4 regions of the Streptomyces sp. NPDC006435 genome follow, and region 4 is predicted to be linked to each of the others. Evidence: riboswitches for the same ligand, from Rfam matches in the RefSeq annotation. Region 4 holds a riboswitch; each other region holds the start of a gene.

Region 1 (7,287 bases), on a different contig from region 4:
ATGCCATCGAGTATCCACCCCCCTCCGGGGGAGCCCTCGTGAGCCCCTTCACAAGGTATGGGCGACCCTCTGCTACACTTCGCCGCCCGCGTGACCCAGGTCATGGGACCTCGGGGGAACCACGAGGCGGTCACGAACGTTGTTCACCGCTTGTGAGCTGGCCCTTGGCCCCGAACGAGGGGCTGATCGCCGCTTCGGAACGCGTCCGGGAAACGCTCCGGGAGCGCTCCCCGGACGGCGCGGAACGCACCCCTCCGGCACTTCGGACGTCCGTACGGACCGGAACCGCCCTCCGAAGGGCCGAATTCCTTGTGAAGAAGTTCACGAACTTCGTCGCGCCAGGCCGTCCGAACCCCTCCAGAGCCACCCGACGGAGGCTCAGAAGTGCAGACGGAAGAGCGTCCGGGCACCGCCCCGGCCCTGCGCCCCGCCCCGGCCCCGACGCCCCCGCCGGCCCGGTGTCCCCGACCGGTCGGGCGCCCCTACGCGATCGACCAGCCGATGCCGTCGAGGATGTCGTGCTCGCTGACGACGACCTCCTCGGCCCCGGTCCGCTTCATCACGGCGAGCAGGATCAGCGCCCCGGCGGCGATCACGTCGACGCGTCCCGGGTGCATCGCGCCGATCGCGGCCCGTTCGGCGTGGGTGGAGGCGAGGAGCCGGGAGGTGATCCCCTGCACCTGGTCGAAGGAGATCCGGGAGTGGTGGATCGCCTCCGAGTCGTACTCCTCCAGCCCCTGGGCGATCGCGGCGACCGTGGTGACCGTCCCGGCGAGGCCGACGAGGGTGGCGGTCCCGGCGAGCGGGACGCTCTCCTCGGCGAGGTCGAGGGCGGCCTCGATGTCGGCCCGGATCGCGTCGATCCGGCCGGCGGACGGCGGGTCGGTCACGACGCCGTCCCGCACCAGGTGACGTTCGGTCATCCGGACGCAGCCGATGTCCACGGAGCGCGCGGCCCGGACGTGGTCGTCGCCCACGACGAACTCGGTGGAGCCGCCGCCGATGTCCACGACGAGGTACGGCTTCGCCAGGTGGTCGTGGTCCGCGAGTTCCCTGGTGGCGCCGGTGAAGGAGAACTCCGCCTCCTGGTCGCCGCTGATCACCTCGGGGTCGACGCCCAGGATCTCCCGCACGCCGCGGACGAACTCGTCCCGGTTCTCCGCGTCGCGGGAGGCCGAGGTGGCCACGAAGCGGATCCGCTGCGCGCCGTGCTCCTCGATCACCGCCGCGTACCGGCGGCAGGCGGCGAACGTCCGCTCCAGGGCCTCGGGGGCGAGCCGCCCGGTGCGGTCGACGCCCTGGCCGAGACGGACGATCTCCATCCGGCGGTCGAGCTCGACGAGTTCACCGGTGGCCGGGTCGGCGTCGGCGACGAGCAGACGGATGGAGTTGGTACCGCAGTCGATGGCGGCCACGCGGGTCATGAAGTACTCCCAGATCGAGCCCCTCCGAGGAACGGAGACGGAGGAGCGAACCAAGCCCCTCCGGCATCCGAGGGGCGGATCGGCCCCTCCGGCGGCCGAGGAGCACATGCAAGCCCCTCCGGCGATTGAGGAGCGGGGGTCCGGGGGCGGAGCCCCCCGGAAGGAACCGTCAGCCCTCGTCCGGCTCGCCGCACGGCGAGACGCACGGCCCCTTGCGCCACCACTCCGGCAGCATCGCGATCGCCTCGTCGCCCAGCGGGTTCACCCCCGGCCCCGCGGCCAGCGAGTGCCCGACCAGGACGTGCAGGCACTTCACGCGGTCCGGCATGCCGCCCGCGCTCGGGAAGCCCTCCAGCACCTCGATGGCGTCGCGCCGGGCGATGTAGTCCTCGTGGGCGGCCCGGTAGGCGGCGGCCAGCTCGGGGTCGGTGGCGAGGCGCTCGGTCATCTCCTTCATGACCCCGTTCGCCTCCAGCGTGCCGATCGCGGACGCGGCGCGCGGGCACGTCAGGTAGTACGTCGTCGGGAACGGCGTGCCGTCCTCCAGCCGGGGCTGCGTCTCGACCACGTCGGGGTTGCCGCACGGGCAGCGGTGCGCGATCGCGCGCAGGCCGCGCGGCGGCCGGCCCAGCTGCTGCTGGAACGCGGCGATGTCCGCCTCGGTGGGCGCGGTGGGCTCGGTCTGGGGAGGGGGCGTTTCCATGCCTGCCTAGGTTCTGGTCGGGCTGCTCGAACTGCGGTTCTGCAGATGGGTGGAGAGGGTCAGTCGCGGTCGGCGCCGTCGGCGGTGTCGATGCCGTCCCAGAGGTTGGAGTGCCACGGCCGGCCGGACTCGCCCGCCCTGCCGTTGCGCTCCTCGACCGCGTCGGGGTCGATCACCGTGTAACCGGTCTCCCCGGGAAGAAGGTAGTGCAGATGCGTACGGGCCAGCTGCCTGATGTACGCGTCGTCCTGGAGGCGCGCCTTCTCGTCGCGCAGCTCCTCGGTACGGGTCCGCGCCTCCTCGGCCAGTCGCTCCTGTTCGGCGATCTCGTCCCGCTGCGAGACGTAGCTGCGCATCGGGTACGCGAGCGCGACCACCAGGGAGCAGACGACGAGGGCGAGGAACGCCGCCCGGCCGGTGAGCCGTGAGCGGCGGGCCTGGCGGCGGCTCTGGGACCGGTAGACGCGGGCGGCGGTCTGCTCGCCGAGCAGCCGCAGCCGGGTCGCGGTGGAGAACCGGTCCCGGTCCTTCGCGGCCATTTCTCCGCCTCCCCAATACGCACCCGATACGCACGTCCGTCCCCGCACACGGTACGGGACCGAGTGCGGGGACGGACGGACGCCATGGCCCGTACTCGCGGCGGGGCGGTCGGCGCCGTTCCCGGCGCACGCCCCGGTCCGCGGGACGGGGAACTAGTTGGCGGAACGGAACCGGGGGAACGCCGAGCGGCCCGCGTACACCGCGGCGTCGTCGAGGATCTCCTCGATGCGCAGCAGCTGGTTGTACTTGGCGACGCGCTCGGAACGGGCCGGGGCGCCGGTCTTGATCTGACCGCAGTTGGTGGCGACGGCGAGGTCGGCGATGGTGACGTCCTCGGTCTCGCCGGAGCGGTGCGACATCATGCACTTGAAGCCGTTGCGCTGGGCCAGCTCCACGGCGTCCAGGGTCTCGGTCAGCGAACCGATCTGGTTGACCTTGACGAGCAGGGCGTTGGCGGAGCCCTCCTCGATGCCGCGGGCCAGGCGCTCCGGGTTGGTGACGAACAGGTCGTCGCCGACGAGCTGGACCTTGGAGCCGAGCTTGTCGGTGATGACCTTCCAGCCGGCCCAGTCGTCCTCGTACAGCGGGTCCTCGATGGAGACCAGCGGGTACGCGGAGACGAGCTCCTCGTAGTACTCGGTCATCTCGGCGGCCGAGCGGGACTTGCCCTCGAACTCGTACTTGCCGTCCTTGTAGAACTCGGACGCGGCGACGTCGAGCGCGAGCGCGATGTCCTTGCCCGGGACGTAGCCGGCTTCCTTGACGGCTTCCAGGATGAGGTCGAGGGCGGCGCGGTTCGAGTCCAGGTTCGGCGCGAAGCCGCCCTCGTCACCGAGGCCGGTCGACAGGCCCTTGGCCTTCAGGACCTTCTTCAGCGTGTGGTAGACCTCGGCACCCCAGCGCAGGGCCTCGGAGAAGGACTCCGCGCCGATCGGGGCGATCATGAACTCCTGGATGTCCACGTTGGAGTCGGCGTGCGAACCGCCGTTGAGGATGTTCATCATCGGAACGGGCAGCAGGTGCGCGTTCGGGCCGCCCAGGTAGCGGAACAGCGGCAGGTCCGAGGCCTCGGACGCGGCGTGGGCGACGGCCAGCGAGACGCCGAGGATGGCGTTGGCGCCGAGCGAGCCCTTGTTCTCCGTGGCGTCCAGGTCGAACATCGCCTGGTCGATCAGCCGCTGCTCGGTGGCGTCGTAGCCGACGAGCTCCGGGCCGATCTGCTCGATCACGGCGAGGACGGCCTTCTCGACGCCCTTGCCCTGGTAGCGGTTGGGGTCACCGTCACGAAGCTCGATGGCCTCGAACGCACCGGTGGAGGCGCCGGACGGGACGGCAGCACGGCCCGTGCTGCCGTCGTCGAGGCCGACCTCGACCTCGACCGTGGGGTTTCCGCGGGAGTCGAGGATTTCCCGGGCTACGACGACGTCGATGGACGGCACGAGGCATCTCCTTCTGGGATATGACGCTGGTTGTGCAGGGTCGCTTTGGCCTTGCGACAAGAGCCTAACCGGCCCGGCCCGATCAGCCCGACGACCGCCCGTCCCCTGGGACGAAAAAGGACCCGGGGGCGGACAATGCGGGATGAAAGACCAGATTTTTACCGGCTGGTAACTACAGGAGTTGAACAGTCCCTCCCCTTTTACGGGCACCCCTCCCCCTTACGGGGAGGAGGACTCCGGCGGCGGGGGCCCGCCCGTGAGGGCCGGGGCCGTCCGCGCGGCGGGAAGGCGGAAACCCCGGCCCGCGCGTACGGAGGGTCGCGCGGGCCGGGGCCGCCGGGGAGGAGAGGGTCCCGGCTACTTCGTCAGGTGCAGCTGCTGACCCGGGTAGATCAGGTCGGCGTTCTCGACGATGTCCTTGTTCAGCTCGAACAGCTTCTGCCAGCCGCCCTCGACGTCCTGGTCGGCGGCGATCTTGCTCAGCGAGTCGCCGGTGACGACCTTGTACTCGCCGTCGCCCTTCTTGACCTTCTTGCCGGTCGGGGTGGTGACGGTCTTCTTGGCCTCGGCCCGCGGGGCGGCGGAGCGCTCGGAGCGGGAGGCGGCGGGGGCCTCGGTGCGCTCCTGCTTCGGCTGGGCCTGGCGGGTCGGCTGCGACTGCTGCTTCGGGGCGGCCGGGGTGCTCTGCTGCTGGGTGGAGCCGGACTTCTCGGTGGAGCCGGAGGAGCCGGTGTCGACGCCCGGGTCGACGCCGTCGTTGGTCAGGCCGCCGGCACCGGCGCAGGCCCAGGCACCCGGGCCCTGCAAGTCGAGGAGGCGCTCGGCGGTGGCGATCTGCTGGGCCTTGGTGGCCAGGTCGGCGCGGGGGGCGTACTGCAGACCACCGGCGGCGGCCCAGCTGGACTGGGAGAACTGCAGGCCACCGTAGTAGCCGTTGCCGGTGTTGATCGACCAGTTGCCACCGGACTCGCACTGGGCGACGGCGTCCCAGGTGGCGACGGAGGCGGCGGAGGCGCTGGTCGCACCCATCAGGGGGGCGGCGACGGCGGCACCGGTGACACCGGCGAGCGTGGCGATGCGGACGGCCTTGGACGGGCGGCGGTGCTTGCCCTTGCTGGAAAACAGCATGGAACTTCTCCTCACCGACGCCTACGAGGTGAGCTGTCGGGTTCGGGCCAAGTGAGTTGCCCGGTCGCACGTCCTAGCACGCGACTTCACCCCAAGCCGGTCCTGATGCGTCCTTCGACGATCGGGGCCGGCGCCTACCTGGGTCCCCCGCTCCTGCCTACGGCGCTTTACGCGTCTGTTCCCTCCGACCGACGGCAGGATTCGGCGTGACGGTCGACGGGGCCCGCGGTGCGAGCGGTTCCGACCGTAAACATACGCAACCCCCACATTCAAAGATGGACACATCGGACAATAAGCCCTTACTTGCATCTGAGGATCTGTTGTTTCCGCAGGTCGGACCCGATGTGCGGGGGTTCCCGGCGCGCGACACGCCAGTTGACGCAAAGAGACCCATGTCTCACTTACGCATAAGTGGACATAGGCCCCTGAACTGCCCCGGTTTCGGGGTCTTTTTCAGCCGGTTGTCAGGCCGCTCTCACTCGGCTCTCACTCGGCCCTCACATCGAGGTCGAGCCGCTGGCCGGGAAGGATGAGGTCCGGGTCGGAGCCGACCTCGGCCCTGTTCGCCTCGTACAGCGCGGCCCACCCACCAGGGACCTTCTGCTCGTCGGCGATGGCCCAGAGGTTGTCACCGGGGCGGACGGTGTACGGGTCGGCGGCGACCGGGGCATCCGTGTCGCGCGCGCCGTCACCGCCGCGGGAGGCGTGACGGCCCGACTCGCGGCCCTCGTCGGCGCCGGCCCCGCGGCCGTTCTCGACGGCCGGGGCGCCGCGATGCTTGCCGCCCTGACCGCTGGACGATTCAGGTGAACCGGACGGGACGGACTTCCCGGGCGTGTCGGCAGGGTCCTCCGTGGAGCCCTCCGCGGAGCCCTCCGCGGGCGGGGTCGTGGGGGTTGTGGACGAGGGATCCGGCGACGGCGTGACCGTCCCCGACGGCTCGTCGGCGCCGCCCGGTCCGGACGAACCGTCCTCGCCGTCCACCGCACCCGCGCCGTCCGTGTCGCCCGTGGCGCCGTCCGACGGGCCGGCCTCGTCGGCCGGGGTCTTCGACGGCTTCCCGGTGGACTTGCCGTCCTGCCCCGGGTCGACGGAGGGCGCGGTCCCCGGGTCGACGCCGGGCAGCGTCCCGTCCGTCGCGAGGCCGGAGATGACCGCACAGCTGGGCCACGCCTGCGGCCCCTGGTCCTCCAGGACCTTCTGGGCCACGGCAATCTGCTGCGCCCGGCTGGCGAGGTCGGCGCGCTCGGCGTACGACTCGCCGCCGTACGCCTTCCAGGTCTCCGGCGAGAGCTGGAGCCCGCCGTAGGAGCCGTTGCCGAAGTCGGCGCTCCATGTGCCGCCGCTCTCGCACTCGGCCACCCGGTCCCAGGTCGTGGCGTCGGCCGCGTGCGCACCGGACGCGCCGAGCAGCGGGATGGCGATGGCGGACCCGGTCACGCCCGCGGCGACGACGATGGCGGGTGCCTGACGGGGGCGACGGTGTTTGCCGTTCGCGGAGCCCATGGGGTTGCCTTCCGTGTAGCTGACGTGTGACTGGTGGGTCGAACGGTGAACCTAGCTGGACTCGAACGGGAGTCACAAGTCGATGCAGCGCGGATCACGTAAAAGTCACAGAGTTGACGAGGCGTCACTTCCGGGCCGCCCGGACTCCGGCGTGAACTCCACCGGGAGGGTGCGCAGTCCGCGCATGATGAGCCCGCCACGCCACCGCAAATCACCGGATTCCACCGCGAGCCGCAGGTCGGGAAGGCGTCTCAGCAGCGTGGTGAGCGCGGTCCGGCCCTCCAGCCGGGCGAGCGGCGCGCCCAGGCAGTAGTGGATGCCGTGCCCGTACCCGAGGTGCTGATTGTCACGCCGCGCGAGGTCCAGGGTGTCGGGGTCCGTGAAGCGTTCCGGGTCGCGGTCGGCGGCGGCGAGCACCACGAGCACGGGATCCCCGGCCGCGATGTCCTGACCGCCGAGCGTCAGCGGCTCGGTGGCGAACCGCCAGGTCGCCAGCTCGACCGGACCGTCGTACCGCAGCAGCTCCTCGATCCCGGTCTCCAGCAGC
Region 2 (7,287 bases), on a different contig from region 4:
CGGTCGCGATGAACTCGCCGCCGACCGTGACGGCGAGTCCCACCCGGTCGACGTAGTCGTGATGGGTGAAGCGGTGCACGTCCCGGTCGGACAGGCGGGGGTACGGGGCGAAGAACCGGTAGTACTTCGACTCGTCGGAGACGTGCTCGTAGAAGCTGACCAGCCGTTCGGCGTCATCCGTGGTGATGGGCCTGATCCGTGCGGTTCCCCCGTCGCGGAGCACCACGTCGGCTTCCCAGTGGTCGGGATAGGCGTGATGCGGACTCTGCTCCGGCGCGGGCTGCATGGGCAAAGACTACGGCGCCGCCAGCAGTCGCGTGGGGCTCGGGGCCGGGGCAGGCTGAGGGGGCCGATCGGCGCTGTCGCGGGCGTCGTGGGCACGTTCCGGCCCGGTCGGAGCACCGCGCGCCGCGTGAGAGAATGGTCTAGACAACTGTTGATCCATGAAGGGCAGAACCATGGCTGAGCGCCGCGTCAACGTCGGTTGGGCCGAGGGCCTGCACGCCCGCCCCGCTTCCATCTTCGTCCGTGCCGCCACGGCTTCCGGCGTCCCCGTGACGATCGCCAGGGCCGACGGCAACCCGGTGAACGCCGCCTCCATGCTCGCGGTGCTCGGCCTCGGCGCACAGGGGGGCGAGGAGATCGTGCTCGCGTCCGAGGCCGACAACGCCGAGGTCGCCCTGGACCGCCTGGCGAAGCTGGTCGCCGAGGGGCTCGAGGAGCTTCCGGAGACCGTCTGAAACATTTTCTGCGAGAGAGCCGCGGCACCCTGAACCGGAGCCGCGGCTCTTTTGCTTTCCTCACTCCGGCCGAAATCACGCGGAGCGACCCGAGTGGACCCGGTCCATGGAATCAAGACCTGTGGGATCGAGGCAGGTGAATTCGGGCCGACGAAATTACCACGGAAAGGGGCCCACTTTCCCCGGAATCACGCTTCACCCCTTTGTATACGGCGTGATTGTTAATACCGTGCACCCGTGGTGTTTACGGAATGTTGCGAGGTTCTCACCCGGCCGGTGCGCGGGGCGGCGGGCCGACGGGCCGTGCGGTCCCCCGGCCGGTCGGACCGGCGCAGCCGGTGCGCGGCCGCGGTCCGTTCGACGTGCTGGACGGCCAGCGCCCTGGCCCGGTCCGCGTCGCGGCGCGCCACCGCGTCCACGATGGCCCCGCGCTCGGCCCAGGAGTCCATCGGCCGGGCGGGCGGCTCGACCGTGTACATCCAGGCGATCTTGTACCGGAGCTGAGTGAGCAGGGCGGTCAGACCGGGGCTGCCCGACGCCTGCACCAGCGTCTCGTGGAACCAGCCGTCCAGCGGGCGCAGGTCCTCCCCCTCGCCCCGCCCGGCCCGGTCCCGGCCGAGCCTGACCAGGCCGCGCAGCACCTTGAGGTGCGCCTCGGTGCGGCGCCGGGCGGCGCGTGCGACACCCAGCGGCTCCAGCAGCATCCGGACCTCCAGCAGATCGGCGGCCTCCAGCTCGGTGGGTTCGGCGACGCAGGCACCCGCGTGACGGCGGGTGACCACGAAGCCCTCCGACTCCAGGGTCCGCAGGGCCTCCCTCACCGGGACCCGGGAAACTCCGTACCGGCGCGCCAGCAACTCCTCGGTGAGCCGGCTGCCCCGCTCGAAGACGCCCGAGACGATGTCGTCACGAATTGCCGTGCATACCGAATGCGCCGGAATGCGCATGTCCGAACCTCCGCCTCAATCCCCGCACACCGCGGCCGGCCGACACCTGCCCCGTGACTCTATTGCAATGCGACCGTATTTCCGATGCCGGACGGAAATTCATGAATATCTTTTGGCCGCGGGGCGGTTCGGCGGACGGGTGCCCGCGCCGGGGGCGCCGGGCGGACGCGCCGATGGCCCCGGCGGACTGCCGGGGCCATCGGAAGGGCGTGGAGGGGTGTGCGGGTCAGACGTCGACGCCGTGGGCGCGCAGGTACGCGACGGGGTTCACGTCGGAGCCGTACTCCGGGGTCGTGCGGGCCTCGAAGTGGAGGTGGGGCCCGGTGGAGTTGCCGGTCGAGCCGGAGAGGCCGATCTGCTGGCCCGCGGCGACGCTCTGGCCGACGGAGACGCCGATCGAGGAGAGGTGGCCGTACTGCGTGTACGTCCCGTCCGTCATCCGGAGCACGACGTTGTTGCCGTACGCGCCGCCCCACCCGGCCTCGACGACCGTACCGGCGCCGACGGCGACGACGGAGCTGCCGGACGCGGCGTGGAAGTCGATGCCCGAGTGGCTGCCCGAGGACCAGAGCGAGCCGCTGGACTTGTAGCCGGTGCTGACGTACGAACCGGCGACCGGCAGCCGGAAGGCGCCCAGCCGGGCACGCTCGGCGGACCGGGCGGCACGCGCCTCCTCGGCACGCTCCTCGGCCGCGCGCTTCGCCTCGGCCCTGGCCTTCGCCGCGGCCTTCTTCCTGGCTTCGGCCTTCTTCTCGGCCTCCGCCTTCTTCCTTGCCTCCGCCTTCGCCTTCGCCGCGGCGTCGGCCTGGTGCTGCTGTGCGTCGGCCTGGGCGTCGATCCGGTCGGCGAGGGTCGCGTCGATGGCGATGACCTGGTTCAGACCGGCCCCGCTCGTGGCGGGGGCGTCGGAGCCCGCGGCGAGGGCCGGGGAGGCCAGGCCGCCGATGACTCCGGTGGTGGCCAGGGTCGCGACGCCGACGGCCTTCGCGCTCCCGCGCGTCAGACGGCTCGGGGCACGGTGCTTCCCGGTGGCACGGATGAGCGCCATGAAGTGGCTGGTCCTTTCCTTCCTTCTCGCCTACCGGGTTAGCTGACGGGTTCGGAGCAGGAAGGTCTCCTACGGACGCCCCGGCCGTCACGACTCGGGCGTCCGATTCACCCCAGGGACTTCATGGGTCCCCGGCTCCCCTGGCTCGCGCCGTACGGGGACTCGGCGATGACTGCCCGGTACGTCGCGGTTGCGGCATACGAGTGGCGGACAGCCGAGCCGACGCTAAGCGGGGTCGCTTTCATTCACCAAACGGACAGGCCGTTTTGTAGCGCATCCCACAGGGCAGACAGGCAACCTCCCCCACAAGGGGGAACAAAAGGGAGGTTCACGGCGAAATCCCTCTCACCGTGAACCTCCCTTTGTCCGGTTATGCGAATATCTGGCCTTTCGCCTTCCGGCGGGGCCGCTCGTCAGCCGGAGACCACCGAGACCTCTCCGATGCCCAGGGTGCGGACCGGCTCCGCGATCCGCGCCGCGTCACCGACGAGGATCGTGACCAGCCGGTCCTCCGGGAACGCGTTGACGACCGCCGCGGTCGCCTCGACCGTGCCGGTCTCCGCGAGCCTGGCGTACAGCTGTGCCTGGTAGTCGTCGGCGAGGTGCTGCTCGACCTGGTCGGCGAGGGTGCTCGCGACGGAGGCCGCCGTCTCGAACTTCAGGGGCGCCACGCCCACGAGGTTCTGCACGGCCGTCTCGCGCTCCTCGTCGGTCAGGCCCTCCGCCGCCAGGGTCCGCAGGACCGTCCACAGGTCCTTGAGCGCCGGCTCGGTGGACTCCGTGTCCACGGAACCGCTGATGGCGATCATCGAGGCACCGGTCGCGCCCGACTCGGAGTCCGGGGCCGACGACCGCAGCACCTGGGCGAAGGCCCGCACACCGTAGGTGTAGCCCTTCTCCTCGCGCAGCACCCGGTCCAGCCGGGAGGTGAGCGTGCCGCCCAGGCAGTACGTGCCGAGCGTCTGGGCCGGCCACACGCTGTCGTGCCGGTCGGCGCCGATCCGGCCGATCAGCAGCTGCGTCTGCACCGCGCCCGGACGGTCGACGATCACCACCCGTCCGGTGTCGTCGGCGGTGATCGGCGGGGCGGTCCGGCGCACGGCGGGCTCGCCCGACCAGTCGCCGAGCGTGTCGGCGAGCAGGGCGTCCAGGTCGATGCCGGTGAGGTCGCCGACGACCACGGCGGTCGCGGCGGACGGCCTGATGTGGGCGTCGAAGAACGCGCGCACCGCCGCCGAGTCGATCCGCTCCACCGTCTCCTCGGTGCCCTGGCGCGGGCGCGACATCCGCGCCGTGGCCGGGAACAGTTCCTTGGAGAGCTGCTTGGCCGCGCGCCTGGCCGGGTTGGCCTGCTCGTGCGGGATCTCGTCGAGCCGGTTGCGCACCAGCCGCTCGATCTCGCCGTCCGGGAAGGCGGGCGCCCGGAGAGCCTCGGCGACCAGTGACAGGGCCTTGGCGAGCCGGGAGGCCGGGACCTCCAGGGAGACCCGGACGCCGGGGTGGTCGGCATGGGTGTCGAGAGTGGCGCCGCAGCGCTCCAGCTCAGCGGCGAACTCCTCCGCGGTGTGCTTGTCCGTGCCCTCGGAGAGCGCCCTCGACATGATCGTGGCCACGCCGTCGAAGCCCTCGGGCTCGGCGTCCAGCGGGGCGTCGATGAAGACCTCCACCGCGACGACCTGCTGGCCGGGGCGGTGGCAGCGCAGCACCGTCAGACCGTTGGGCAGGGAACCCCGCTCCGGGGCGGGGAAGGCCCAGGGCCGGGCCGCACCGGGGGCCGGCTGCGGGTGGTACTGCATCGAAACTCCAGTCGCGGCGTCGGTCACTTGCCCGCTCCTTCGTGCGCGTCGGTGTCGTCGGCGTCGGTCTCGTCGGCGGGCTCGGCCGACTCGACCGGCTCGTAGACCAGCACCGCCCGGTTGTCGGGGCGCAGCTGGGCCCTGGCCGCGGCCCGGACCTCCTCCGCGGTCACGTCGAGCACCCGCTGCACGGCGGTCAGGGCGAGCTGCGGGTCGCCGAACAGCACGGCGAAGCGGCACAGTTCGTCCGCGCGGCCCGCGACCGTGCCGAGCCGGTCCAGCCACTCGCGCTCCAACTGGGCCTGCGCCCGCTCCATTTCCTCGGGCGTGGGGCCCTCGGCGGCGAACCGGGCGAGCTCCTCGTCGACCGCGGTCTCGACCTCCGGCACCTCGACCCCGCCGGACATCTTGACGTCCAGCCAGCCGAGCGAGGGCGCTCCGGCCAGTCGCAGCAGCCCGAACCCGGCCGCCACGGCCGTGCGGTCGCGGCGGACGAGGCGGTTGTACAGCCGCGACGACTCGCCGCCGCCGAGCACGGTCAGCGCGAGGTCCGCAGCGTCGCACTCCCGGGTGCCGTCGTGCGGCAGCCGGTAGGCGGCCATCAGCGCGCGCGCCGGAACCTCCTCGCGCACTTCCTCGCGCAGCTGCTCACCGATGATCCCGGGGAGCGTGCCGTCGCGCGGCGGCTGCTTGCCGTCGTGGGACGGGATGGAACCGAAGTACTTCTCGATCCAGGCGAGGGTCTGCTCGGGGTCGATGTCGCCGACGACCGAGAGCACCGCGTTGTTGGGCGCGTAGTACGTACGGAAGAAGGTGCGCGCGTCCTCCAGGGTCGCGGCGTCCAGGTCGGCCATCGAGCCGATCGGCGTGTGGTGGTACGGGTGGCCCTCGGGGTAGGCCAGGGCGGTCAGCTTCTCGAACGCCGTGCCGTAGGGGACGTTGTCGTAACGCTGGCGGCGCTCGTTCTTGACGACGTCCCGCTGGTTCTCCATCGACTCCTCGTCGAGCGCGGCGAGCAGCGAGCCCATGCGGTCGGCTTCGAGCCAGAGGGCCAGCTCCAGCTGGTGGGCGGGCATGGTCTCGAAGTAGTTGGTGCGCTCGAAGCTGGTGGTCCCGTTGAGCGAACCGCCGGCCCCCTGCACCAGCTCGAAGTGACCGTTCCCCTTGACCTGGCCGGAGCCCTGGAACATCAGGTGCTCGAAGAGGTGAGCCAGGCCGGTGCGTCCCTTGACCTCGTGGCGCGAGCCGACGTCGTACCAGAGGCAGACTGCGGCGACCGGGGTCAGATGGTCCTCGGAGAGCACCACGCGCAGGCCGTTGGCCAGGCGGTGCTCGGTCGCTGTCAAGCCGCCGGAGCCGGCCTGAGCTGTGGCCGTGTGACCCATGGGCATGTACGTCCCTTCGATCGCGATACTGGATTTCCTGCAAGACCTGCCACTGTAAGCAAGCGCACACGTGCCTGGCGAAGTTCCCGTACCGCGGAAGTTCGCGTGAAAGGGGGGCGCACCCCCCGCGCGAAGGGGCGGGAAACCCCGTCGGCGGGCGCCCCGAACGCCCTTTGGGCCGGGTCGAGGTCGGGGATGTCAGTGCGGCGGTCCACAATGGTCCGCGTCAGAACCTGAGGTTGCCCGAACAGAATCCGTGAAGGAGTCGCAGCAGCGATGGCCCGCCGCAGCACGAAGACCCCGCCGCCGGACGACTTCGAGGAGAAGATCCTCGACATCGACGTCGTCGACGAAATGCAGGGCTCCTTCCTCGAGTACGCGTACTCGGTGATCTACTCCCGGGCCCTGCCCGACGCCCGGGACGGCATGAAGCCGGTGCACCGCCGCATCGTCTACCAGATGAACGAGATGGGCCTGCGCCCCGACCGCGGCTTCGTGAAGTGCGCCCGCGTGGTCGGCGAGGTCATGGGCAAGCTGCACCCGCACGGCGACGCGTCGATCTACGACGCGCTGGTCCGTCTGGCTCAGCCGTTCTCCATGCGGCTCCCCCTGGTCGACGGCCACGGAAACTTCGGCTCTCTCGGGAACGACGACCCGCCGGCCGCCATGCGGTACACCGAGTGCCGGATGGCCGACGCGACGTCGCTGATGACGGAGTCGATCGACGAGGACACCGTCGCGTTCCAGTCGAACTACGACGGTCAGGAGACGGAGCCGACCGTTCTCCCCGCCGCGTACCCGAACCTGCTGGTCAACGGCTCTTCCGGGATCGCGGTCGGCATGGCGACCAACATGCCGCCGCACAACCTGGGCGAGGTCGTCGCCGCCGCCCGGCACCTGATCAAGCACCCGGGCGCGGACCTGGAGACCCTGATGCGGTTCGTGCCCGGTCCCGACCTGCCCACGGGCGGCCGGATCGTGGGCCTGGGCGGCATCAAGGACGCGTACGCCCGGGGACGCGGCACGTTCAAGATCCGCGCGACCGCCTCCGTGGAGAACGTGACGGCCCGTCGCAAGGGCCTGGTCGTCACGGAACTCCCCTTCACCGTCGGCCCGGAGAAGGTGATCGCCAAGATCAAGGACCTGGTCTCGGCGAAGAAGCTCCAGGGCATCGCGGACGTGAAGGACCTGACCGACCGCGAGCACGGCCTGCGCCTGGTCATCGAGGTGAAGAACGGCTTCGTGCCGGAGGCCGTGCTGGAGCAGCTCTACAAGCTGACGCCGATGGAGGACTCCTTCGGCATCAACAACGTGGCGCTGGTCGACGGGCAGCCGCTCACGCTGGGCCTCAAGGAGCTGCTGGAGGTCTAC
Region 3 (7,287 bases), on a different contig from region 4:
GCTTGCCGATCGCCCCGTAGGCGAACGCGACGGCCGCGGCGGCGCGGGCGTTCGGGGCCCGGACGGGGCCGCGCGCGGTGGCGCGGTCGGCCCGGGCGGCGGTGTCCGTACCGCCGGACCCGCCGTGGCCGGACGACTCCTCGTACGCGGCGCGCTCGGGCGGGGTCAGCCGGGCGAGGAGCCGCTGCGCGTCGGCCAGCTTGGCCCTGATCGTGGCCCGCTGCTTCTTCAGCTCGGCCTGTCGGGCGGCCAGCACGGTCAGCTTCCCGTCGGCCCGCGAGCGCACCTCGGCGATCCGGGCGACCTGCTTGCGGACCCGGTCGATCGCGGCGGCCCGGCGGTCGCCGACCCGGTCCACGAACGCCGCGCGCTCCAGGTACTGGTCGGGGTCGGAGGAGAGCGCCAACTGCACGGACGGGCTGATGCCGCCGGCGCGGTACTGCGCGGCGGCGTACGAGCCCAGCTCGTCGCGCGCGGTGTTGAGGCGCTCGGTGCGGCGGGCGGCCTCGTCGCGCAGGGCGTTCAGTTCCTTGGTCGCGGCGGTCGCCTTCTCCTTCGCGCCGTTGTACTTCTCGGTGGCGACCTCCGCGTCGTGGTACAGCCGGTTCACCTCGGCCTTGACCTGGGCGGGGGTGAGGTCGGGGTCGGCGTGGGCCGATCCCGGCAGCACGACGGCGGTGGCGGCGCCGGTGAGGGCGAGACCGGCCGCGGTGCGGGCAGCAGAGCCGGAGAACGGGCGCTGCTTGGGTTTTCGATGCGCTGCCACGAGGGCGTGCGTCCTTCCTGATGACTGCCCGTCGGGGACTACCGACGGGCCCACCGACGGACCGGCGACGGGGCGCCACGGGGGAGCGGCCCGCCGCCGGACCGCCCGGCGGGGCGACCGGTGCGCCGTCCGCGGACGGAGCGGCGATGGAGCCGGTCACCTCGTCAGGGACGCTAGACCCGGGGCACGGGCAGGAGTCGTAATGACGCTTATTGTCTTAATTTGGCGCGGCGATGTCGTCGAGTGATCGAGAAAAATGCACCAGAGTGAGGCATTGGGTACAGACACGAGTGAAGCAGCCGGGAAGTCGCACCTGCCTGCAGGGTGGTGATATGGGCGGGGCTAGGCTGCGGCCTCATGGACGTACTCATTCATGTCTTCGTCGCCCTGCACATCATCGGCATCGCCTCGCTGCTGGGTGGTTTCCTGACCCAGATGAAGGCGATGGGCGCGGGCACGGCCCGGTTCGTGCCGGCGATGCTGCACGGTGCGCTGACCATGCTGGTCACCGGCGTCGCGCTGGTCGGGCTGAACGAGGCCGACGGCGGCCACGTGAACAACATCAAGATCGGGGTCAAGACGCTGATCCTGGTCGCCATCCTCGCGCTCGTCTACGTCAAGCGGGACGAGGAGACGGTCGACAAGGGTGCCTTCGCGGCGGTCGGCGGCCTGACGCTCGCCAACATCTTCATCGCCACGCTCTGGACCTGAGCCGGCCCTGAACCTGCCCGGCCCCGGGCCCGCCCGGGGGCCCTGAGTTCGCACGGCCCCGGGCCCGGTCGCTGCCCCGCCGCACTGGGCGGGGGCCCCGGTGTGCCGGACGGGCTCGGAGCGGCGAGCCCGTCCGGCGGCCGGAGGCCGGGCGGTACGGCCGCTACGCCGGGCGCACGCTGCCGTAGATCGGCATGTAGTAGATCGACTCCTCGCGCACGTCGGCCCCGGGCTTCGGCGCGTGGATCATCATCCCGTCGCCCTTGTAGATGCCGACGTGGCTGATGTCGTCGTAGAAGAAGACGAGGTCGCCCGGCCGCAGGTCCGCCGTGGCGACCCGGGTGCCGACCTTCACCTGGTCCCAGGTGGTGCGCGGGAGGTCGACGCCCGCCGCCTTCCACGCCGCCTGGGTGAGCCCGGAGCAGTCGTACGAGTCCGGGCCGGTCGCGCCCCAGACGTACGGCTTGCCTATCTGGGCCCTGGCGAAGGCGAGCACCTTGTCCGTCCTGCTGGTGGCGTCGCTGTCCGAGCCGGTCCCGGTGCCCGTACCTGTACCCGTACCGCTGCCGGAACCCGCCTCCTTCGCGGCCTCCTCGGCCTTGCGGTCCGCCTCTGCCTTGGCGGCGGCCTGCTGCTTCGCCAGCTCCTCGGCCTTGCGCCCGGCCTCCGCCTCCTTCTCCCGCTCCAGCGCCGCGAGCCGCGCCTTCTCCTCGGCGGTCAGCTTCGACAGCAGCGTGCGCGCCTCGCCCAGCTTCTTCTGGACGTCCTGCTTGCTGGTGCGCAGCGTGGCCTGGGTCGTCGTCAGGGTCTCCAGGCTCCGTACCGCCTCGGAGCGCTTCTTCGCCGCCCTGGCCTGCTGGGCCTGGAAGTCGGTGACCGCCTTCTGCTGCCGGCTGGTCATCCGGTCCATCAGCCGGCTCTGGTCGAAGTACGCCTGCGGGTCGTCGGCCAGGAAGAAGGTGGCGGTCGGCGCGATGGAGCCGTTGCGGTACTGCGCGGCGGCGTAGGCGCCGAGCGTCCGGCGCGCTTCGTTGAGCTCGTCGGCGCGCTCGGCCACGTCGTCCAGCAGGGCCCGGACCTTGGCGCGCTGGGCGGTGGAGGCCTCCTTGGCCAGGTTGTACTTCTGGGTCGCGGTGCCCGCCTGCCGGTAGAGGTCGTCGACCTTCTTCTGGACGTCCTCGATGCCGGGCTTCGGGTCGGGCGCGGCCGTGGCGCTCTGCGTGGAGAGCAGGGTCACGGACGCCAGCGCCGCCGTGGTGAGCCCGACGGCCGGTGCGTTGCTGAACGTCCGGGGGCGCGGTTTGCGGTGCGATGCCAAGTCGGGCATCTCCTTCCGTGGACCGCCTGCCGGGTTAGCTGTCGGGTTCGGGCGGAACGGAAGGTTGCCCTACGGTCCGTTCAGTGGGGGATGAGGACCGATTCACCCCGGTGCTGCCTGTTGGGTCCCCGGCTCCGAACGCCCGCGAGGGCAGTCCGGATTCGGCGCGGGCGCCCGCTCGGCGTGGTTCGCCGCAAAGGGGGTACGGGCGGCCCGGTCGTGCACGCTAGCCAACCGGTGTGCCGCTGGGAAGGTCGATGTTCGATATGCCCGATACATTTTCGTGACCTGGGTGGCGGGGGCGGCCGGGGGCCGGAACCCCTCACGCGGTGTGCGCACCCGCTCCCGGTGCGTGTCCGGTGTGTGTCCGGCGTGCGGGTGCCGGGGGGCGGTTGGGCAAGGGCCCGCCGGGTGTCTGTGCGGCGGCTTAGACTCGACAAGCGATGAGCAGCCTCTTTGACGACAGTTTCCTGGCCGGCCTCCAGCACTCGGAGGAAGAGCCCCCGCCGCCCCCCGAGGACGCCGCACCCGAAGAGGTGCCGGAGGGGCTCTTCGGGGACGTGTTCGACGGGCCGCCGCAGCCCAGGGACGCGTACTACCGCGACGGTGCCCCCCGCCCCGTCATCGACCCCGCGGCGCTCCTCGACGGGCTGAACACCGAGCAGCGCGCCGCCGTCGTGCACGCGGGCTCCCCGCTGCTCATCGTCGCCGGGGCCGGCTCCGGGAAGACCCGGGTGCTGACCCACCGGATCGCCCACCTCCTGGCCGAGCGCGGGGTGCACCCCGGCCAGATCCTGGCGATCACCTTCACCAACAAGGCCGCGGGCGAGATGAAGGAGCGCGTCGAGCAGCTCGTCGGACCGCGCGCCAACGCCATGTGGGTCATGACTTTCCACAGCGCGTGCGTGCGCATCCTGCGCCGCGAGTCGAAGAAGCTCGGCTTCACCTCGTCGTTCTCGATCTACGACGCGGCCGACTCCAAGCGGCTGATGGCGCTGGTCTGCCGCGATCTCGACCTGGACCCGAAGCGCTTCCCGCCGAAGTCGTTCACGGCCAAGGTCTCCAACCTGAAGAACGAGCTGATCGACGAGGAGACCTTCGCCGGCCAGGCAGCCGACGGTTTCGAGAAGACGCTCGCCCAGGCGTACACGATGTACCAGTCCCGGCTGCGCGAGGCCAACGCGCTGGACTTCGACGACATCATCATGACGACGGTCCACCTGCTCCAGGCGTTCCCCGACGTCGCCGAGCACTACCGCCGCCGCTTCCGGCACGTCCTGGTCGACGAGTACCAGGACACCAACCACGCCCAGTACACCCTCGTGCGGGAACTGGTCGGGCCGACGGGCGAGAACGACGCCCCGGCCGAGCTGTGCGTCGTGGGCGACGCCGACCAGTCGATCTACGCCTTCCGCGGCGCGACCATCCGCAACATCCTCCAGTTCGAGGAGGACTACCCGGACGCGACCACGATCCTCCTGGAGCAGAACTACCGCTCCACGCAGACGATCCTGTCCGCCGCCAACGCGGTCATCGAACGCAACGAGAGCCGCCGTCCCAAGAACCTGTGGACGAACGCCGGTACGGGTGCCCGGATCACCGGCTACGTCGCCGACACCGAGCACGACGAGGCGCAGTTCGTCGCGGACGAGATCGACCGGCTCACCGACGCGGGCGACGCCAAAGCCGGTGACGTCGCGATCTTCTACCGCACGAACGCCCAGTCCCGTGTCTTCGAGGAGATCTTCATCCGCGTCGGCCTGCCCTACAAGGTCGTCGGCGGCGTGCGCTTCTACGAGCGCAAGGAGGTCCGGGACATCCTGGCCTACCTGCGCGTCCTCGCCAATCCGGAGGACACCGTCCCGCTGCGCCGCATCCTCAACGTGCCCAAGCGCGGCATCGGCGACCGCGCCGAGGCGATGATCGACGCCCTGTCCCTGCGGGAGCGGATCACCTTCCCGCAGGCGCTGCGCCGGGTCGACGAGGCGTACGGCATGGCGGCCCGGTCGGCCAACGCCGTCAAGCGGTTCAACACGCTGATGGAGGAGCTGCGCACGATCGTCGAGTCCGGCGCGGGCCCCGCGGTGGTCCTGGAGGCCGTCCTGGAACGCACGGGCTACCTGGCCGAACTCCAGGCGTCCACCGACCCGCAGGACGAGACCCGGATCGAGAACCTCCAGGAACTCGCCTCGGTGGCCCTCGAATTCGAGCAGGAGCGCGCGGCGGCGGCCGGGGAGGGCGCGGAGGACGGCACCCCCGCGGTCGCCACCGGTACGGGCACGCTCGCCGAGTTCCTGGAGAAGGTGGCCCTCGTCGCCGACTCCGACCAGATCCCCGACGAGGACGAGGACGGCTCCGGCGTCATCACGCTCATGACGCTGCACACCGCGAAGGGCCTCGAATTCCCGGTGGTCTTCCTGACCGGCCTGGAGGACGGCGTCTTCCCGCACATGCGGGCGCTGGGCCAGACGAAGGAGCTGGAGGAGGAGCGGCGGCTCGCCTACGTCGGCATCACCCGGGCCCGCGAGCGGCTCTACCTGACCCGGGCGGCGATGCGCAGCGCGTGGGGGCAGCCCTCGTACAACCCGCCGTCGAGGTTCCTGGAGGAGATCCCGGACCAGCACCTGGAGTGGAAGCGGACCGGGCCGATGGCGGCTCCGGCCGGGCCGACGACGGGGATCACCTCGTCGCTGTCCTCCTCCCGCGCGCGCTCCGGCCCCTCGGGCTTCGCCACGCGGCGGGCCTCGGACAGCAAGCCGACGGTCACGCTGGCCGTCGGGGACCGGGTCACGCACGACCAGTTCGGCCTCGGCACGGTGACGGCGGTCGAGGGCTTCGGCGACCAGGCGAAGGCCACGGTCGACTTCGGGGACGACCGGCCGAAGAAGCTGCTGCTGCGGTACGCGCCGGTCGAGAAGCTGTAGCACCGGACCCGCACGAAATGGTTCTGCCCGCCACACCGACGGTGTGGCGGGCAGAACCATTTCGTGTCCATGTCCCGGGCCGCGGGCTCCGGGCTCAGGTCGGGTCGACGCCGTGGCTGCGGAGCCAGGGCAGCGGGTCGATCGCCGCGCCGCCGCCGGGACGCACCTCGAAGTGCAGGTGCGGGCCGGTCGAGTTCCCGGAGTCGCCGGAGTAGGCGATGACGTCACCGGCCTTGACCGGGCCCGAGCGGATCTTGGTGCTGCTGAGGTGGCAGTACCAGGTCTCGGTGCCGTCGGCCGCGGTGACGATGGCCATGTTCCCGTAGGCGCTGTTCAGCTGGGTGCGCACGGTGCCGTCCGTCGCGGCCATCACCGGCGTGCCCTGGAGGACGGGGAAGTCGATGCCGGTGTGCCGGGACATCCAGTTGACGCCCGACTGGCCGAAGTACGCGCTGAGGGTGTGCTGGGCGACCGGCATGACGAACTTGGGCCGCAGCGCCTCCTTGCGGGCGGCCTCCTCCTCGCGCTTCTTCTTCTCGGCGGCCTGCCGCTCCCGCAGGTCGATGCGTTCCTGGGTGCGGCTGGCGCGGTCGGCGAAGTTCTCGGCGTCGGCGCTGAGGTTGGCCAGCTGGGTGTCCAGCTTGTTGTTGGCCACGCCCGGCTTGACGGTTTCGGCGTCGGGAGCCGCCATCGTGGTCTTGCCGTCGTCCTTCTTGTCCTCGCCGCCCAGTCCGCCGACGGAGGCGGCCGCGATGCCGGCCACGCTCATCACGCAGGCGGAGGGAATGGCGACGGTGAGGAGCGCGGAACGCTTCGCGGGGGAGCGCCGCCTGCGGCTGTTGCCCCCGTTGCCGCCGTTGCCCCGGGCGGAGGTGCGGCCGAGCGGGCGGTGCGAGTCGTTCGCCGGGGCGGGCAGATCCGCGTCCAGGACCGGGAAGTCGCGGGTCGGGGCGTTGTGGATCGAGGGACCGCGGTCGGCGTCGCCGTCGGTGTCGCCGTCCGGACCGGCCGCGAAGCCGTGCCCGTGCTCGGCGTCGTGCTGGTGCTCGGCGGTGTCGTGCCCGTCGGTGCGGTAGGGGTCGTACGGGTCGTAGGAGCCCTCACCGGTGTAGAACTCGTACGGCTCGTGCGCCGCGTGGGTCTCATGCGCCGCGTGGGTCTCCTGGACCCCGTACGCGTCGTGCGCCGTCGGCGCCTCGTGCAACACCTGTTCGCTCTGCAGGGGCTGCGCCATCTGCGCGGTCTGCTGCTCGTGCCCGTGCTCGGCGCCGGTGTTCCAGGCCGTGGCGTCGTACACGCCGGAGTCGTACGAGGCCGTGTCGGTCGCCGCCCACTGGTTGCCCGGCTGCCAGCCGCCGGTGTCCCACTGGCCCGTGGCGTCCGGGGAGCCGGCCTGGGCCGGGACGCCCATGAAGCCGGAGGTGTCGGTGAGCGCGGTCGCGGTCGTGCCGTAGTCGGCGACGGGCGTCCAGGTGGCCGTGGTCGAGTACGTCGGCGCCGCCTCGTACTGCTGCTGGGGCTGTGCCGCGTACGCGTCGTACCCGTCGTACGAGGCGGTCGGGTGCGCG
Region 4 (7,287 bases):
CAGCAGGGTGAGGGTGCGCCCCTCGGCGTCCGCCACACCCCGTGCGTCCAGGAACTCCCGCACGATCTCCCGTGCCGCGTTCCGGCGCGGTACGAGGATCTCGCGCAGTTCCGGATGGCACACGCTCTCGACCACGCACGCATAGCGGGCGAGCGACCGCCGACGCCCCTCACCGGTGAGCCGTTCCGCGACGAACGCGGCGAGCCCGTCCGCGAGTTCGCCGGGGGTCCGCGGCACCGGGGCCCGCTCCCCCGCCTCCCGCAGCTCCGCCTGGTCCCGTTCGACGAGCCGCCGGACGAGCCCGGTGAGCAGGGCCCGGCGGGTGCGGAAGTAGGCCGAGGTGGTGCCCGGGGGCAGACCTGCCGCCCGGTCCACGGCCCGGTGGGTCAGTCCGCGCATCCCCTCGTCGGCCAGCACCTCGATGGCCGCGTCGGCGAGAACGGTGCGTCGATCGGTACTCATCCCCTCTTTCTACACCCGTTTCTACACCTGTAGAAACGGGGTAGTACCCTCCTTCTACAGCTGTAGAAGACCGGGGACGTGACGGTACGGGACGAAGGAGGGGCCTGCATGGGCGGCAGCGCGGTGGTGGTCGGCGGGGGCATCGGCGGACTGGCCGCCGCGATCGGGCTGCGCCGCGCCGGCTGGGAGACGACCATCGTCGAGCGCGGCGCCGGACCGGACGACGCGGGCGCGGGCATCTCCCTGCACGCGAACGGCATCCGCGCGCTGGACGCCCTCGGTGTCGGGGCCGAGGTGCGCGCGGCCGCCCGCCCCCAGTACACCGGCGGCACCCGGACCCCGGACGGACGCCTGCTGGCGCGCATGGACGGGGCGGCCCTGGAGCGCGAACTGGGCACCCCGATCGTGGGCATCCCCCGGGCCGTGCTGCACCGGCTGCTGCGCGCGGCGCTGCCCGCCGGGTCCCTGGTCACCGGGGCCGAGGTGACCTCCGTCGACCGCTCCGACGCCTCCCGGATACGGCTCGCCGCGAGCGGCACCGTTCTCGAAGCGGAGCTGGTCGTGGCCGCCGACGGAGTGAACAGCCGGTTGCGCGCGCAGCTCTTCCCCGAGCACCCCGGCCCGGTCCACAGCGGTTCGACGGTGCTGCGCGCCATCACGGAGTCACCGGTGGAGCTGAACACCGACTTCGAGCTGACCTGGGGCCGGGGGGCCGAGTTCGGTCACATCGTGTTCGCGGACGGCCGGGCCGAGTGGCACGCGGTGTTCAACTCACCCGCCGGGGTGCGTCATCCGGACCCGCTCGCCGAGGTCCGCCGCCGGTTCGGCGACTGGCACGACCCCATTCCGGCCCTGCTGGCGGCGACCCGGCCCGGCGCCGTGCTGCACCACGACGTCAACGAGCTGGTCACCCCGCTGCCCTCCTACGCGGTCGGGCGGGTCGCCCTCCTCGGCGACGCCGCCCACGCGATGACCCCGAACCTCGGCCAGGGCGCCTGCCAGGCTTTGGAGGACGCGGTGTCGCTGGCCGCCGCGCTCCGCGCCGGGCCCTCCGTCGAGTCGGCGCTCCGCCGCTACGACGCCGAGCGCCGCCCCCGCAGCCAGTCGGTCGCGAGGGCGGCTCGTCGGGCGGGCCGGATGGGGCAGCAGCTGTCGCATCCCGCAGCGATCGCGCTGCGCGACGCGGCGCTGCGGCTGGCGCCGTCGCGGGTCACCGTCCGCGCCGTACTGCGGCACGCCGACTGGGCGCCCCCGCGACCGGACTGACCACGCGGTGTGTCAGTAGGCCCCGTTGACGTTGTCGATGGACCCGTACCTGGCGGCGGCGTAGTTGCACGCCGCCGTGATGTTGGCGACCGGGTCGTAGCTGTCCATCGACGTACCGGGCACGTGGTAGGCGCGGAACGTGGGGTCGATGACCTGGAGAAGCCCCTTGGAGGGCGTGCCGGCGGCGGCGTTGGAGTCCCAGTTGTTGATGGCCCGGGGGTTGCCGGAGGACTCGCGCATGATGTTGCGGTGGATGCCCTCGTAGCTGCCGGGAATGCCGTGCTGGGCCATGATGGCCAGCGACTCCTTGATCCAGCCGTCCAGATCGTTCGTGTACGCCACGGGCTGTGCGGCGACGACGGCGGACTGCGCCGGTGTCGCCGACGCCGTTCCGGCGACGGCCAGCGGGAGCACGAGGGCGGCCACGCCCGTGCCCACGGCGATGAGACCCCGGACCGGCGGGACGGGCCTGCGACGACGGTACGCACCCTTTGCGAGCATGGTGAATTCCTCTCCGTCGCCTACGAGGTGAGCTGTCGGGTTCGGGCTGGAGATGCCCGGCCGCACACGAATGCGGCTTCACCCCGAGCCGTTCCGGATACCGGATCGGCAGCTTGCCTGGGTCCCCCGTTCCTGCCGTGCACGAGTGAGTCGGATTGCCGGACAGCGGCAGGATTCGGCGTTCCGTCCGGATTGACGGTGACCGTAGGCGAGAAACACCGAAAGGAACAAGACCCCGAATTCCGCACGCAATTCATTCACAAGATCGAATTGCCGATAATTCAGTAACGCACTTCACATCGGGCGACAGCATTCCCTTGCAGGAAAAGGGAACCGGCCCACCCGGGATGACATCACGGGCATCGGGCGTGATGCGCGCCACGTGGTCACAAAAGGCGCATTTCAAATGCCATCGAATAAGGGCAAAAGGTGCAGATGCCCTCTTGTGGTCCGGCGGGTGAAATAGAGCAGAACGCCCGCGGGATCACGTGCCCCTCGCCTGGATTCCTCGCCCGGATTCCCCGGATGAGGAATCCGGGGAGTGCGGGCCCGCCGGGCAGGCCCGCACTCATGTCGGGATCAGAGCCTTCCGAGGATCTTGTTCATCTGCTCGATCTCGGCGGTCTGGGCCGTCACGACGGCCTCGGCGAGCTTCTTCGCCTCGGCGTTGTCGCCCTTCTTCTGCTCGTCCTCGGCCATGGTGACCGCGCCCTGGTGGTGGGCGATCATGAGCTGGGCGAACTTCTTGTCGAAGTCCTTGCCCTTGGCGGCCTTCAGGTCGCCCATGTCCTTGTCGGACATCATCCCGGGCATTCCCGCACCGTCCGAGCCGTGATCCATTCCGGGCATGTCACCCATCGGGGCTTCCGGCAGCGGCTTGCCCCACGACTTCAGCCAGCCCTTCATCGTGTTGATCTCGGGGTCCTGGGCCTGCTCGATCGCGGTGGCCAGCTTCTTGATCTCGGCGTCGGCGGCGCGGCCGTCGGCCAGCTTCGCCATCTCGATGGCCTGCTGGTGGTGCGGGATCATCTCCTGCGCGAACTTCACGTCCGCGTCGTTGAACGCACCGCCCCCGGCGGCCGGTGCGGAGGCGCTGCCGGAGCCGTGGTTCATGCCGGGCATGGACGAGCCGTTGGACTTCGTGTCGTCGGAGGAGCCGCACGCCGTGAGCGCCAGGGCGAGGGCGGCGACGGTACCGGCGGTCGCGAGTGCGCGACGGCGGCGGACAGCGGTGGGCAGGGAAACGCGCATGCTGGGTTCTTTCCAGGTGTACGCGCCACGTCGGTGGCACGCGGAACGGTTGGGGTCGTCCGACCGGTCCGGCCGCGGCGGGCCGGAACCGGCGGCCCCGTCACGTCCGCGCGACGCACACCTGGAGCAGCAGGTCCCTGCCGCCGAACGGCGGCCCCCGTCGCTCCGGCCCGCGCACGGCCGCCCGGCGCCCGGCAACACCCCGGGCCGCCAGGACCACCAGGCCCAGCGCGAGGAGCAGCGGCAGCACCCGGTCACGGGCCTGGGTGAACACGCACGACTCGCCACTCGCCGAGGGCAGGCCCTCGGCCGCCCGGACGGGAACCTCCCCGTGCTGCGCGGCGGCGTGGCCGGCCATCTCCATGGGCGCGGCGGGCAGCGGCCCGGACGGCTCCGGGGCCGTCGTCATCGCGTCGTGGCAGCCCCCGGCCGCGCCGACCGGGGCACCGTGCATGAGGAACAGTCCGCACAGGACGGCGCACAGCACGAGCAGCCGGGACACTCCCGGTGCGCGCGTCGTTCCGCGATCCACGGCTGCCTCGAACTCCTCGGTCGTACGGGTCCTGCGGTACGAGCCCCGACGATACCCCCACCGGGTTTGTCCGTCCCACCGCACCCCCTGCCGGACACCTTGCTCGGCTACCGTGCCCCCGGATCGGGCGCCCCCGCCGTCCGCGGACCTCCCGCACGGGGCGGCCGGCAGGAAGTGGAGCGATGAACGCATCGGCGGGAACAGGCGGGTTGAGACGCCGTCTGGGCGTGTTCGACGCCGTGGTGATCGGCCTGGGATCGATGATCGGGGCGGGTGTCTTCGTCGCGCCGGCGCCCGCCGCGGGCGCGGCGGGTTCGGGCCTGCTGATCGGCCTGGGCCTGGCTGCGGTGGTGGCCTACTGCAACGCGACGTCCTCCGCGCGGCTGGCCGCCCGCCACCCGGAGTCCGGCGGCACCTACGTGTACGGGAGGGAGCGCCTCGGCGACTTCTGGGGCCACCTCGCCGGCTGGGGCTTCGTCATCGGCAAGACGGCTTCCTGCGCGGCGATGTCACTGGTCGTCGGCTCCTACGTGTGGCCCGGCCGGGAGCACCTGGTGGCCGTCGCCGCGGTGGTGGCGCTGACCGCCCTCAACTGCGTCGGCGTGCACAGGTCCGCCCGGCTGACCCGGGTGGTCGTCGCCTTCGTCCTCGCCGTTCTCGCGGCGGTGGTCGCCGTTGGGCTCGGCGGCGGCACCGCGGACGCCGGGCGCCTGGCCGTCGGTGCGGACGCCACGGTCGGGGGTGTGCTCCAGGCGGCCGGCCTGCTGTTCTTCGCGTTCGCGGGCTACGCGCGGATCGCCACGCTCGGGGAGGAGGTCCGCGATCCGCGGCGCACCATTCCCCGGGCGATCCCCCTCGCACTGGGCATCGCCCTGTTCGTCTACGCCGCCGTCGCCGTCACCCTGCTCGCCGTCCTGGGCCCCGACCGGCTCGCCCATTCCCCGGCGCCGCTGGCCGAGGCCGCGCGTGCGGCGGGGGTGCCCGGTCTCGTGCCCGTGGTCCGGGCCGGTGCGGCCGTCGCCGCGCTCGGCTCGCTGCTCGCGCTCGTCCTGGGTGTCTCACGCACCGTCCTGGCCATGGCCCGTGACCGTCATCTGCCGCACGCCCTGGCCGCGGTGCACCCGCGTTTCGGGGTCCCCCACCGGGCGGAGCTCGTCGTGGGCGCCGTGGTCGCCGTCGTCGCCGCCACCGCGGACGTCCGGGGGGCGATCGGCTTCTCGTCCTTCGGCGTCCTCGTGTACTACGCCGTCGCCAACGCCTCCGCCTGGACGCTCGGCCCCGACGAGGGCCGGCCGCCCCGCGCCGTGCCCGTCATCGGTCTGGCGGGCTGTCTGCTGCTCGCCTTCGCGCTGCCGTCGGCGTCGGTCGTCTCCGGTGCCGCGGTGCTGGCGGCCGGGGCCGTGGCGTACGGCGTGCGCAGGGTCCTGGGTCGTGTCTGACCAATGACGCCGTCCGCCCGCAGGGCGGGCGGGATTCGTCGGACACGATCCGGGGCGCGCCCGCCGGGCCGTTCGCGACGGCCCGAGTGACGGGCGGGCCCGGTCGTCAGCGCGGCGGGTCCTCCCCGACCAGTCCGTCCACCGACTCCCGGATGAGGTCGGCGTGGCCGACGTGCCGGGCGTACTCCTCGATCATGTCGATCAGGACCCGTCGCACGCTGGGCGATTCGCCGCCGGGCGTGGTGTACCGGCCCAGGCTTCCCGGATCGCCTTCGGCCAGTGCCCCGGCGACCAGGGCGCGGGAGCGGGCCACGGCGTCCTGCCAGAGCGTCAGCAGTTCCTCGGGGGTGTCCTCGGCGGCCGATGTCCAGTCCCAGTCCGGTTGCTTCTCCCAGTCCACGGTGTCCCACGGGGCTCCCGGTTTCCGTGCGAGCAGCAGCCGGGAGAAGTGCGTGTCCTCGACGTGGGCCATGTGCTTGAGCAGTCCGCCCAGGGTGACCGCGGACGTGCCGAGGGTGGCGTTCAGTCCGGCCTCGTCCAGTCCTCCGCACTTCCATGCCAGGGTGGCCCGCTGGCGTTCCAGCGAACCGACGAGGGTGGCGGCCTCGTCGCCCGCGAGCGGGGGTTCCGGGAAGACCGGCTCGTTGTGATCACTCATGGCGGGCAGGGTACGGCCCCGCACCGACAGTCCGGTGCGCCGGGTGCCCCGGCCCGGAGGCACCCGGCGGTCCGGGCGGTTGACGACGGATCAGGCCGCGGTGTCGCCGTTCCCGCGGAGGCGGTCCGCCTCACGGGTCCAGGCGGCGTCGCGCAACAGGCGCAGGCCGTTGAGGCCGACCAGGACCGTGGAGCCCTCGTGCCCGGCGACGCCCAGCGGGAGCGGCAGCGTGCCCACCAGGTCCCAGACGACGAGTCCGGTGATGAACGCGCCCGCGATCACGAGGTTCTGCACCACGAGGCTGCGGCAGCGGCGCGAGAGCGCCACGGCGGTGGGTACGGCGGCGAGTTCGTCGCGGACGACGACGGCGTCGGCGGTCTCCAGGGCGAGGTCGGAGCCCGCCCGGCCCATGGCGATGCCCGTGTGGGCCGCGGCCAGTGCCGGGGCGTCGTTGACCCCGTCGCCGATCACGAGCACCTTCCGGCCGGCGCCCTCCAGTTCCTCGACGGCCCGGACCTTGTCCTGCGGCAGCAGGCCGGCCCGGATGTCGTCGATCCCGGCTTCGGCGCCCAGGCGGGCGGCGGAACGCGGGTTGTCGCCGGTGAGCAGTACCGGCGCGCCGCCGGTGAGACCGGTGAGGCGTTCGACGGTGGTGCGGGCGTCGGCCCGCAGACGGTCGGCGATGCCGAGGACGCCGACGGGCGTGCCGTCGAGGACGACGAGCACGGCGGTGCGGCCGTCCTCCTCCAGCCGTGCGGCGAGTTCGGCCGCCTCCTCCTCGTGGCCGGTGGCGGTGACCGGCAGCCGGGCGGGGGCGCCGACGGCGACCGTGCGGCCGTCCACGGTGGCGGTGACGCCGGTTCCGGGTGCCGAGGCGAAGTCCTCGGCGACGGGCAGGGCGAGCCCGCGGGTCCGGGCGGCCTCGGTGACGGCGCGGGCGAGGGGGTGTTCGCTGGGGTGCTCGGCCGCCGCCGCCAGGGTGAGCAGGGCGTCCTCGGTGAGGCCCGGACCGGCGAGCGGGCGGATGTCGGTGAGGCGGGGAGTGCCCTCGGTCAGGGTGCCGGTCTTGTCGAGGGCCACGGCGTCGACCTGTCCGAGGCGTTCCATCACCACGGCCGATTTGATCAGCACCCCGTGCCGTCCGGCGTTCGCGATCGCGGAGAGCAGCGGCGGCATGG

Evidence for each region. A riboswitch is a leader RNA that binds a small molecule or an ion and turns the genes downstream of it on or off. The one in region 4 is predicted to bind cyclic di-AMP.
Region 1: it holds a riboswitch for cyclic di-AMP, as region 4 does, so the genes downstream of both, ABZZ04_RS06425 (transglycosylase family protein) here and ABZZ04_RS31780 (transglycosylase SLT domain-containing protein) in region 4, are expected to answer to the same signal.
Region 2: it holds a riboswitch for cyclic di-AMP, as region 4 does, so the genes downstream of both, ABZZ04_RS17280 (M23 family metallopeptidase) here and ABZZ04_RS31780 (transglycosylase SLT domain-containing protein) in region 4, are expected to answer to the same signal.
Region 3: it holds a riboswitch for cyclic di-AMP, as region 4 does, so the genes downstream of both, ABZZ04_RS13245 (NlpC/P60 family protein) here and ABZZ04_RS31780 (transglycosylase SLT domain-containing protein) in region 4, are expected to answer to the same signal.

What each region holds. Positions count from the first base shown of each region.
Region 1 covers NZ_JBEXPY010000004.1:87,674-94,960, forward strand. Annotated here, with positions in the region: gene ABZZ04_RS06400 (NAD(P)/FAD-dependent oxidoreductase) at 1-2, opposite strand, end outside; gene ABZZ04_RS06405 (Ppx/GppA phosphatase family protein) at 483-1,424, opposite strand; gene ABZZ04_RS06410 (DUF501 domain-containing protein) at 1,594-2,127, opposite strand; gene ABZZ04_RS06415 (septum formation initiator family protein) at 2,187-2,666, opposite strand; gene eno (phosphopyruvate hydratase) at 2,820-4,106, opposite strand; gene ABZZ04_RS06425 (transglycosylase family protein) at 4,464-5,234, opposite strand; cyclic di-AMP (ydaO/yuaA leader) riboswitch at 5,238-5,409, opposite strand; gene ABZZ04_RS06430 (transglycosylase family protein) at 5,721-6,740, opposite strand; gene ABZZ04_RS06435 (cytochrome P450) at 6,846-7,287, opposite strand, start outside.
Region 2 covers NZ_JBEXPY010000015.1:88,796-96,082, forward strand. Annotated here, with positions in the region: gene ABZZ04_RS17265 (GNAT family N-acetyltransferase) at 1-286, opposite strand, end outside; gene ABZZ04_RS17270 (HPr family phosphocarrier protein) at 459-740, shown strand; gene ABZZ04_RS17275 (GntR family transcriptional regulator) at 962-1,687, opposite strand; gene ABZZ04_RS17280 (M23 family metallopeptidase) at 1,914-2,735, opposite strand; cyclic di-AMP (ydaO/yuaA leader) riboswitch at 2,749-2,913, opposite strand; gene ABZZ04_RS17285 (pitrilysin family protein) at 3,149-4,531, opposite strand; gene ABZZ04_RS17290 (pitrilysin family protein) at 4,555-5,922, opposite strand; gene ABZZ04_RS17295 (DNA topoisomerase IV subunit A) at 6,193-7,287, shown strand, end outside.
Region 3 covers NZ_JBEXPY010000010.1:23,652-30,938, forward strand. Annotated here, with positions in the region: gene ABZZ04_RS13235 (NlpC/P60 family protein) at 1-766, opposite strand, end outside; gene ABZZ04_RS13240 (hypothetical protein) at 1,124-1,477, shown strand; gene ABZZ04_RS13245 (NlpC/P60 family protein) at 1,641-2,804, opposite strand; cyclic di-AMP (ydaO/yuaA leader) riboswitch at 2,803-2,972, opposite strand; gene pcrA (DNA helicase PcrA) at 3,239-5,719, shown strand; gene ABZZ04_RS13255 (M23 family metallopeptidase) at 5,814-7,287, opposite strand, start outside.
Region 4 covers NZ_JBEXPY010000045.1:5,526-12,812, reverse strand. Annotated here, with positions in the region: gene ABZZ04_RS31790 (TetR family transcriptional regulator C-terminal domain-containing protein) at 1-462, opposite strand, end outside; gene ABZZ04_RS31785 (FAD-dependent monooxygenase) at 571-1,728, shown strand; gene ABZZ04_RS31780 (transglycosylase SLT domain-containing protein) at 1,741-2,229, opposite strand; cyclic di-AMP (ydaO/yuaA leader) riboswitch at 2,234-2,420, opposite strand; gene ABZZ04_RS31775 (DUF305 domain-containing protein) at 2,809-3,480, opposite strand; gene ABZZ04_RS31770 (hypothetical protein) at 3,581-4,012, opposite strand; gene ABZZ04_RS31765 (APC family permease) at 4,195-5,451, shown strand; gene ABZZ04_RS31760 (DinB family protein) at 5,558-6,109, opposite strand; gene ABZZ04_RS31755 (heavy metal translocating P-type ATPase) at 6,200-7,287, opposite strand, start outside.